DNA from 2 places in the Paenibacillus sp. FSL R10-2748 genome. Region 2 is predicted to be linked to the other one. Evidence: riboswitches for the same ligand, from Rfam matches in the RefSeq annotation. Region 2 holds a riboswitch; the other holds the start of a gene.
The links. A riboswitch is a leader RNA that binds a small molecule or an ion and turns the genes downstream of it on or off. The one in region 2 is predicted to bind ZMP and ZTP.
Positions count from the first base shown of each region.

Region 1: another riboswitch for ZMP and ZTP. It lies ahead of NSS66_RS12390 (TIGR01440 family protein); the one in region 2 lies ahead of NSS66_RS24085 (bifunctional 5,10-methylenetetrahydrofolate dehydrogenase/5,10-methenyltetrahydrofolate cyclohydrolase).

Region 1 is NZ_JBBOTK010000003.1:531,521-536,969, reverse strand. Features, by position in the region: gene glyA (serine hydroxymethyltransferase) at 1-473, opposite strand, end outside; gene NSS66_RS12390 (TIGR01440 family protein) at 594-1,181, opposite strand; ZMP/ZTP riboswitch at 1,402-1,483, opposite strand; gene NSS66_RS12385 (low molecular weight protein arginine phosphatase) at 1,562-2,146, opposite strand; gene NSS66_RS12380 (manganese efflux pump MntP) at 2,252-2,812, opposite strand; gene NSS66_RS12375 (L-threonylcarbamoyladenylate synthase) at 2,954-4,201, opposite strand; gene spoIIR (stage II sporulation protein R) at 4,356-5,048, opposite strand; gene NSS66_RS12365 (FtsW/RodA/SpoVE family cell cycle protein) at 5,312-5,449, opposite strand, start outside.
Region 2 is NZ_JBBOTK010000011.1:22,760-28,208, forward strand. Features, by position in the region: gene NSS66_RS24080 (cyclodeaminase/cyclohydrolase family protein) at 99-734, opposite strand; gene NSS66_RS24085 (bifunctional 5,10-methylenetetrahydrofolate dehydrogenase/5,10-methenyltetrahydrofolate cyclohydrolase) at 731-1,597, opposite strand; ZMP/ZTP riboswitch at 1,709-1,793, opposite strand; gene NSS66_RS24090 (fatty acid desaturase) at 2,007-3,068, shown strand; gene NSS66_RS24095 (PadR family transcriptional regulator) at 3,353-3,898, shown strand; gene NSS66_RS24100 (hypothetical protein) at 3,876-4,373, shown strand; gene NSS66_RS24105 (hypothetical protein) at 4,377-4,499, shown strand; gene NSS66_RS24110 (sensor histidine kinase) at 4,619-5,449, shown strand, end outside.

The DNA.
Region 1 (5,449 bases), on a different contig from region 2:
TTACGCACTTCATCGTAGTCGATGCGGAAGTTGTCTTCGCGTACACCATAGGCAGCAAAGTTATACAACAAGCCGGAAGCGTTAACCGGACTTCCGTGTGTTAAGTGGCCACCATGCGCCAGATTCATACCCAGTACAGTATCTCCAGGTTTGAGAGCTGCCAGATACACCGCCATGTTGGCTTGTGCTCCAGAGTGAGGCTGCACGTTAGCATGCTCGGCGCCGAACAGTTCTTTCGCGCGGTCACGTGCGATGTCTTCAACGATATCTACATGCTCACAGCCACCATAGTAGCGTTTGTTCGGATAACCTTCAGCATATTTATTCGTCAGCACGGAGCCCATGGCTTCCATTACTGCTTCACTGACAATGTTCTCGGATGCGATTAGCTCGATATTGTGGCGTTGTCGTTTCAGTTCAAGTCCCATTGCTTCCATCACTGCCGGGTCACTTTTACGCAGGTGTTCCATCATGATTGATTACTCCCTCTCCATAGTCAATTGTTGGGTATACAAGCAAACGCCTGCTCCTCTGTTGGGTACCTCATCATCAATGCAAAAAAGATTAGTACAAACATGCCGCCATGCCAAATGCTAATCGCAGTTTCCGCCGACTTCTTGCTCCAGACTGTACACCGCCCGTTGTCCGCCAATAAGTGGAGGACGGGTGAACGCTGCTGTCACACGTGCTTCGCCAATCCAGCGAAGGCTTGGGCGAAACGGAACAGCAATGGGTCGCAGATGCATGCCAATCAGCGTTTCGCCGATGTCTATCCCGGCATGAGCCTGCACGTTCGCCGCCAAACACGCGTCGCTCATAGAACGATAGGCGACGGTAGCCATAGAGCCTCCTGCTGTACGAACAGGAACAGCTGCAACCTCCATCAGTCCCAATCGCTCCAGCACAGCCCGTTCAACGACCAGCGCTCGGTTCAAATGCTCACAGCATTGAAACGCCACATCAAAGCCATACTCCCTGCGAACAGACTCTACTCCAGACAACAGTTGCTGAGCCACATCGAGCGCTCCCGCCGTACCAATCCGACTTCCAGCCACTTCACTTGTGCTAACGCCGATAACCAGCAGGCGACCAGCCTTGAGACTGGCTGCTTCTGCGATTTCCCGCACGACAGAAGTGGTCTGTGCTTCCAGCGGAATCTCATGATCTAATTGTTCCACCATTGGAACCTCCTTTGGTTGAACAGCCTCTCAGAGACTAGGCACGGTCTCATGCCCCAAGTTCAACACACTCTCTCCTGATCACAATCTGACTATATTATAGCCGATGTTTCAGATTTCGAGCAGAAAAAATGGAAGAATCTTTAATGGAATCAACTCTCAGCTAAAAATCTGGCATAACTTGTATATGAAAAAAAGAGCAGTCCACACCTATGTGGAATTGCTCTTTTGCCCAGGCGACCGGCCGTATATCCGATGCTCCATCGTGGTTAATCCCACTTTTGTCGCCAGTTACATCGGATTCTCATTTTTCCACCTTATCTTAACGGATTAACCGCCGAAAATCAACAGATTCCGTACAAAACAGATGAGTAATACCAATTTTATTCGGAAGATGCCTTTAGCTTGTCCAGCAGCTTATGCAGTGCCGTACGGATTTCCGCAGCTGTGACATCGTAATCTTCTCGCGAACCGCCAAACGGATCAGAAATATCAAAGCCCGGAATCCGTTGGTGTAATTCAATCATTCGTTCACGCTCCTGCGCCGATAGCTCTTGTCCGAGTGAAGCCATCAACTGCTGTGAAGCATATAAACTATCCAACTCCTGTACATCATTCAACACCGCATCCCGGTTCTCCACATATTCCTTAAGCGTAAATACTTTGCCCGCCGTTTGGGGAAAGCGCTGAATTAAGTGCTGTTTATGTCCTTGCGTCAAGGTTAAGATCAGATGCGCCCACCCGGCAAGCCCGTCGCTCAAAGGGGTTGAAGTGATCTGATCGGATATATCATGATCACGTAGAACCGCCTCTGCATGTCGGGATATCGGCGTGCCTTCCATCGCGGCTACTCCCGCAGAACGTACTTCCAGTTCTAGCCCATGCTCAGCAGCCAACTTACGCAGCATCCCTTCAGCCATTGGACTGCGACAGGTATTCCCTGTGCATACGAATAAGATATTCTTCAACGGTTTTCACCCCCCGTATGTTAAAAAAATATATAAACAGAGGATTACTATAGTTTTAATCCCTTACTATAATCCTGCATTTATTTTACACTGTCTACGCTAAAATCAAAACATAAACATAAAGCCGAATGCCAGCAAAATGGCACCGCCCACTGCTTCTCCATAATCTCCTAGATTGCGGCTGACCTTGCGACCTAACAGCAGACCCAACATCGCCATTGCTCCCCCGCAAAAACCAAACGCCAGAACGGACAGCACCAGATCACTCTGGAACATACCCAGTGACACTCCTACAGAAAATGAGTCAACGCTCACCCCAAGTGCAAACAGCAAAAGGCCTAAAGGCGAACGATGATCCAATACCTGTACGCCGTCCCCTTTAAAGGAATTATACACCATATGCCCGCCCAAAAGGATGAGTAACCCCCCTGCGAAGTAGGCCGTCACATGACCTAATAAAGAACTCATATAATGGCCTGTGAACATTCCCAGCAATGGCATCAGAATGTGAAAAAAGCCAATAACAGTACTGATGCGCAGCACGTCTCGCAGGCGTATCCCCTTCATGCCGATCCCTACGCCCAGCGATAACGCATCCATTCCTAGCGCTACCGCCATGATCAGAATCGTTACAACCTGCCCGGCATGGGCAGAGGCTGCCAGCATACTCCATCCCTCCATTATCCGTCTGTTCTTGTACACGTTATGCGGACAAGGGGCAAATCAGTACAAGCATACACTGAAAGTGCCCAATACCAAGACGAGGAGAGGAGAAATTTAATATAAGAGGCTCTGATTCGACAGAAGCTACAAGCGGACGATTCGGTGACCTGCCGCTTTAAGCAGGCGGTTCATGACGGCGTCTCCCAATCCTTTCGGCGGACAGGATTCCGACAAAATGTAGGTGACGCCGTCCTCGTCGCAGCGGCGCAGCACGCCGTACAGGCGCTGCGCTGCCTCATGGAGCGCGTCCAGCTTGCCTAACGTGTAGACGCGCTCTCCGGCGTAGCCGGCGGCATGCTCGTCGAACGCGAGCACTGCCGTGCGCTCCCCGCGCGCGGAAGCCTCCGCCAGCGCGGCGCGAATCCAGCCCGTCACCTCAACGGACGACGGGCCTTGTACCACGCTCAAGCGGCCTCGGGGCGCGTAGTGCGTGTACTTCATGCCTGGCGAGCGCGGCGCCGGGCTGTCCGCGTCTTCCCCGGGCGTAGCGGCCAACGCCGGGTCCAGCACGACAGCGCGAGCAACCGCAGCGAGCTGCTCAGCCGTCACGCCGCCGGGGCGCAGGATGGTGACGGTTCCGTCGTCACCCGCCTGCACTACCGTGGACTCCAGTCCCACCCCCGTGGGACCTCCGTCCAAAATGCCGCCGATGCGGCCCTCCAGATCCTCCCGCACATGCTGTGCAAGGGTGGGACTGGGTCTTCCCGACCGGTTGGCGCTTGGCGCAGCCAGTGGACAACCCGCTTCAGCGATCAAACGAAGCGCTATCGGATGATCCGGCATGCGCACACCAACCGTGTCCAGCCCGGCTGTCACACGCGATGACAGTGCCTGCGGCACTACCGGCAATACGAGAGTCAGTGGTCCCGGCCAGAACATATTCATCAGCGCTCGGGCTGTATCGTTTATTTCTGCTACCATACCCTCTAATTGATCAACATCAGAAATATGTACAATGAGCGGGTTATCGGAAGGGCGTCCTTTGGCAGCAAATACCGCCTCCACCGCTTTTGTACTACGCGCATCGGCCCCCAGGCCGTACACGGTCTCCGTAGGAAAGGCTACCGTCTCTCCAGCTTGGAGGAGTAAGGCGGCCTCGCGTATGCCCTTTTCCGCCGTGATCCGAGTCTGTTCATCCCAAATTTCGTCAGAAACATCCCCGTCAGTGTTGCTCAAAGGAACCAAACATCTTACATCCCACCATTGTGTATGGGAAGACTTCAATGCCTGCTTCAGCTCGCGAATTCCCTGTTCATCTAGCTTTTGCTCAGGTTTTTCCTTTTGCACAAATTCTCCGCGCAAGTCTTGCATTTGATTCGATTTATCGCTCATATCAGATCATCCCATATCTTATTGTCATACAGGCCAGTGATTTCGTTTGATCCCCATAAAGCTACTTTGAAAGATCAGTTCATTTGGCTCTGCCATGTGTATATCTATCGTAAGCTCCATTATAGCATATGGGGAAACTTACACTCCTCAACGTTTAGGCAAACAAACCACTCACCCAGTTACACAGTCCCGTAAGTGCATCCCACAGAAAAAAACGTACTTCCGGCTCCTTGTCAGTAGCATTCGTCCGACTATCTCCGTGATTCGTTTTTGCTGATACCGTTTGTGCCGTTGCTTCCCCACTGCCTGCATCAATAAAACATAGCGGAGGAAACAGCACGCACCACCAATTTTGACCTTTTCCTTGCCCCAGCGTAACCCGAAGTGCCTCATAATTCCCTGCCGGGTAGACAAGACCACCGTACATTTTCGTTGGGAAAGGTACGCTCGCCAGTTCCACCTGATGATCATACGCAATGCCGCGACGAGCCAGTTCCATACCTACCAAACGGTCAATTTCAGGTAAATGAGCATCAATCAATGATCTCGCTTGGTCTAAGCTTTGCGGGTTTTCCAGCTCACCCACCCAGGCATTCATCTGCTGTACAATAGCGTCCCGTATTTCGCGTTTAACCAACTGATCCTCCGGGCGATCCGAATTGGCCAAAATACGCAGTCGAATGGAATCATGTGGAATCACTTTCAGCCCTGCTGTTGCCACTCCTGATGCTAAGGTTCCTCTTGTTCCAGTGGTCATAGCAGCATCCGTCTTTTGACCTTCCCAAGACATCATTAATATCGAAATACAAAATAGTATCATTGCGGCTTGCTTTACCCAACTTCTCATTTTCGTCCCCCCAAACCCAAACTCTATCATGTCTATCAGTCTGTCCGGTTTGGGAGAGTCTAAACCTATGATTCTTGTAAAAGATTCAGGACCACTTTACAGATTTTTTTCAAAAATACCCTCAAATCATGCTACACCAAGCTTCTGACCCTCACCGAGGAATATGAAAAAGCCCAGATTTCACAATCTGGACTCTCTCGTTGCACCGTTTCAACTCACACAAATACCAATCATTATCTAGCCACATTCCACCTGTACTAGGCTTATTTCGCCTTCGTCAAGCTTAGTCTGGAAGGCTGTGGCAGATCATCCTCCAGCTCTTGGCCGTGCACCTTAATACTCATAACCAAGCCGATACTAGCCATGTTAATAAGCAACGAGGTACCACCATAACTTATGAA
Region 2 (5,449 bases):
TATTTCGTCGTAATTTCGATAGTATCTTCTTTTTGTATCCAATCAGTTATTTTTTTGAAGAAATGTTTTAGAACAGGTTAAACACGGTTATGAGCAGACTAATTCGCTATTCGACTGCGTACCATCAACAAGGTTTGTTCTTTGATTTGTCCGATTTCACGGATGAGTGCGGCTGTCTTGGTCTCATAGGAGTATTTGACATCCAAGTCTTTCAGCGAAGCAAGGTTAATGTCGATGGTAAGCAGGGCAGATTGAGCTGCTGCTTCGAACAGGATCGCGCCGATGCCAAGATCTGAAATCACATTTTTATTGGACATTTCCACAATGTTGTAGGCTTGCGACAATCCGTCCCGGCATACTTCCAGCAGGCGCATGGGTACCTCAATGGCAGCGATCACCGCTGTCTGTAGGGAATGGGTACGATAGCGCTTTTCTTCGTCTGTTTCCTTGGGCAAACGCAGCGCGGTCATGTACTGTTCAAAGGATTGGATGTCTGCGACCATTAGTTCCTCACAATGTGTAGACAATCTTCCCATGCTGCTAATGACGTCCGTGATTTTTTCATGGATGTGCGCATATTTTTCTCCTTGTGAAAGGTTGGCGGTCATGGAGGTCATAGCCGCGCCTAGTGCCGCAGCTAGTGCGGATACACTTCCTCCGCCGGGGGTAGGCGCTGCACTTGCAGTCTCTTTCAGAAAATGTCCGATGGAATTGTTCCAAGACAGTTCACTCATGAATAGACCACCTCTCTGGAGTAGTGTTGCAGATGTATCGCTTTGAGCAGATTTTTGTACAAAATCGCAGTCGTTAAGGTGCCAACACCGCCGGGAACCGGAGAAATGGCATGTACCTTTTCACCCACGTTTGAAGCAGCGTCACCCACGATTTTTCCTTCCAGTGTCTCGTTAATTCCTGCATCCACGAGAATCAGACCGGGATGGACCATATCCTGCGTAATCACATCAGGGCATCCGACTGCGACGAAGGCAATGTCTGCATGGCTCAGATGCTCTGCAATATCACGCGTACCTGCATGACAGGCGGTAACGGTGGCATTTTCTCTTTGCAACATGTGGAAAAGGGGAAGTCCCACTGTCTGCCCGATGCCCACGAGCGTGACATTTTTGCCTGCCAAGGTGTGACCGTAATGCTTGAGCAGCTCGATACAGGCTTGAGGTGTTGCGGGATATAGTCCGGCGTCACCTGTTACGGTAGCCAGCTTGTTATCAGGTGTTATTCCATCAATATCCTTGTAGGGGGCGATGGATTGTTTAATAACGGAGGCAGAAAGATGTTGGGGAAGCGGCAGTTCCAGCATAATGCCATGTACATGGGATGCATCGTTCAGACTGCCGATCAGGTGCAGTAGCTCGGCTTCGCTAACATGACGATCAAAAGTATGGAGATGAAATGAGATGCCCAGCTTCTCCGCTATTTTTTGCTTGGTCCGGGCATAGTATGCAGATGCCGGATCGCCTTCTACCAATAGGGTCGCCAGATGGGGACGGTGTCCTTGCTGCTTCATTTTTTCTACCTGTGAACGGATCGTTGCATATACTTGCTCTGCTGCTTCTTTGGATTTCATGATTATAGCCATAGTCCGAGCCTCCTCTGAATTTATCGCATGATTTATCAACAGGGTGTCATGGTCTTAAAACGAAAAAAAAGTATTTGCACAAGGTCGTCAAGACAGACGAATCCTCTGCAAATACTTCTCCCAGGCGAACGGTACGCTTTTTTTGTATGCTCCCTCGTGGTTCATTCCACTGACTTCGCCAGTCACATACAGCGTTATTATACCTTATATTTTAACAAATAATCCTCAGAAAAGAAACCCGCGAACATTTGGAAAACGGGTTGTGTTACTTGTCTATATGACAAATGTCATATACCCGAGCTGACGTTTATGACTACAGCGCCTAGAGGCTTTACCTTATACTGAGATTAGATCAACATGTACGCCTAACAGGATCAAGGTATAGGCGTCATTTTAAAGGAGGATCATAATGAGTATGACACAACTCCCATTAGCCCAATTGAAAAAAAATATGGCTCCCTACGAGAAAATAAACACAAAATCCAGCGTTCTGCAACTCATCAATACCTTGGGTCCACTGATCCTATTGTGGTATGCTGCTTATCTTAGTCTGTCGGTTTCGTACTGGCTGACACTTCCAATTGCCATTGTTGCATCGGGGTTTGTGGTACGGACGTTTATTATTTTTCATGATTGTGGTCATCAATCCTTCTTCAAAAGCCGCAAGCTGAACGACATTGTGGGAACGATTACAGGTGTTATTACGCTCTGTCCTTATCACCAATGGAAAAATAGTCACGCAATCCACCATGCAACCAGCAGTAATCTGGATAAAAGAGGCACAGGTGACATGTGGGTGCTTACGGTAGAAGAGTACACAGAGGCTTCCACATGGACACGGCTGGCCTATCGCATATATCGAAATCCTTGGGTTATGTTTGGACTAGGTCCGATCTATACTTTTTTGATTTCCTATCGCTTTAATATCAAGACAGCCAAACGCAAGGAAAAAATGAACACCTATGTGACGAATATATCCATCGTTGCCTTGTATGCACTGTTGTCATGGGCTATTGGATGGCAGGCCTTCCTTCTCGTACAGGCACCTATCTTTTTTGTATCTGGTATGTTGGGAATCTGGCTGTTCTATGTACAACACCAATTTGAGGATTCGTATTTTGAGCACGATGAAGAGTGGAGCTATATTAATGCGGCCGTAGAAGGCAGTTCTTACTACAAGCTTCCTAAAGTATTGCAATGGATTACGGGCAATATCGGATTTCATCACGTTCATCACTTGAGCCCAAAAGTGCCAAATTATAATTTGGAAAAAGCACATGAAGCGACACCGTTACTTCAAAAGGCGACCACGATCACAGTAAGTAGCAGTCTGCAATCTTTGAAGTTTCGACTTTGGGATGAAAATACGAAAACCTTTTTGACCTTTAAACAAGTGAGGCCGCTCCTCAGCAAACGTGTTGCAGTTACGAAACCCATCCCTACACCTGTTGTAAGCACAGAAAGAAAATAACTTTGTACAAAACTTTTCTGAAGAGATGTTGAAAAATTGCAGTTTACTTTGAGAAATCTAAAGGGATAACATCCTTTTAGATTTTTTTGTTTATATTGAAAATGCAGTACTTTCATTCTTTGTTTTAGCAAGCGCTATTGACAAATCGATTGTCAACCTTTACATTCTATATATCGAAACGATATATATCGATTATATATAAATTAGCTACATGTAAACAGAGATAAGTTCCCTTTGATTTCAGAAGGATAATTCACTATGCCAGGAAAGAAGGAATAGATTTTATGTTGATTTATGTAATACTTGGGTTCCTCTGCGAAAAGGATATGACAGGATATGAAATCAAGCAGAAGATGACGATAAGCACTTCCAACTTTATTGATGCCAGCTTCGGAAGCATATATCCTATGCTGAAAAAAATGGAAAAGGGGGAGCTTATCAAGTATGAAGAAGTGGTAGAGGAAGGCAGATTCAAAAAATCATATGGTATTACGGAAAAAGGGAAGAGTGAATTTATAGAATGGTTAAAAACACCATGTACTTTTTCCCCTTTTAATTATGAGTATTTGAGTAAGCTTTTCTTCTATAAATATCTTGACGACATTGAGGTTGTTCGTTTGATTGCCAGCTTTCAAACTACTGTCGCCTGTGAATATAACAAGCTTGCCTTAATAGAAGAGAAGCACGTTCATGAGATGGGTGTATATGAGCACGCGACGTTGATGTTTGGCAAAGAATATTTTCAAATGATTATGAATTGGCACGATGAACTCACAAGAAAAATTACAGGAAAGAAGGATAATGAAGATGAGAATGACAAAGAAATTTAAATTGCAGATTGCAGCTAAAAATGTGGATTTGTACAAATGGGTAACTGAGATGACTCCAGCTGAATATGAATCATTTTCAAAAGCTCACAAGGCAATGGGCAGTTATTTTGAAGATGGTGAATTCTATATGGTTAATGTGGAAAATATGGGGAATGAGATGATTGTTCAGCACTATCAATTAAAAGAGCACACAAAGGATCATTTGCGTTTCTACTCTGACAAGACAGAAGCATATATATGGCGATGGATACCCGCCATCGTTGGAGTTCCATGGGAAATGAAGGTCACGCCTATTGATAACAACTCTTGCGAATTTAGTTGTACGATTGGAGCGGACTTTCCATCTCGGCTACTGGCTTTTGCAGCATGGATAAATGGTTTTGGTGGATTCTTTATGAGAAAACATTTAGCCGATGAGGGCGGAAAATTTGCTAAAGATATAGAAAAGAAATTTAATAACGTTAGGTATGTATAATTCATGAACGAGCTGATCAGAAATATAGACCAGTCCCATTTCAAAGCACGATCTGGTGCAGTGGGTGGAGTGTACAGCGAATGGCTTAAGTTTGAGATCAGTTCCCGCAAAATGGACGGCTTCTAATCAAAGTGTTCATTTGCGGTTCACAGGAAAGGCTTTACCTTTGGTGCTTTCGAGCAGACGAAACAGTGGTATGATAAGATAAGGGATATAAGTCATGTGAAGTAGAAGAGGGTGGCAGAATGCAAAAGTGGTATCAGATTTTCCAAAGAAATACAGGGCTTAGTCCTTATGTGTGGGTCGTCTTTTATATCCTGCCCTTTTACTACTTTAGCTCTTCATCTACAAGTCATATTATTCTGGGTACTGCTATTATCTTGGTATTCTTTGCATGTTATGTACTGGCTTTTGTCTCAAAAGGCTGGCTCATATACTTTTGGACCAGTGTACAGATTGCCATATCGATTACCATGACACTGCTGTTTAGCTATATGTATTTTTCCATATTTATCGCCTATCTGATCGGTAATATTAAAAGTAAGGCTGCATTTACGACGCTGTATATCATTTTAATGGTTATTACGATTGGATTGATCAATTACGGTTTTGTATCTCAGAATCCCGTTTTTATTAAACAGATTCCTTTTATCCTGCTCAATCTGATCGGTGTGATTCTCCTTCCGATTACGAATTTTAATCGCAACAAAAGCGATCGGCTCCAAGTCCAATTAGAGGATGCCAATAAGAAAATATCGGAATTGATTAAGCTGGAGGAACGGCAAAGAATTGCGCGTGACCTGCACGATACCTTAGGTCAGAAGCTGTCACTCATCGGGCTGAAGAGCGATTTGGCGGGCAAACTGATGGATCAGTACCCGGAGCGTGCTCATGCTGAAATTAACGATGTTCGTCTCACGGCGAGAAGCGCGTTAAAAGAGGTGCGGGAAATGGTTACTCAAATGCGAGGTATGCGACTAGAGGATGAGCTGTTACGTATTCGGCAGATCTTAAAGGCTGCTCACATTGAATTGACCTTGGAGGGCGACCCGAAGCTGGAGCATACATCATTAATG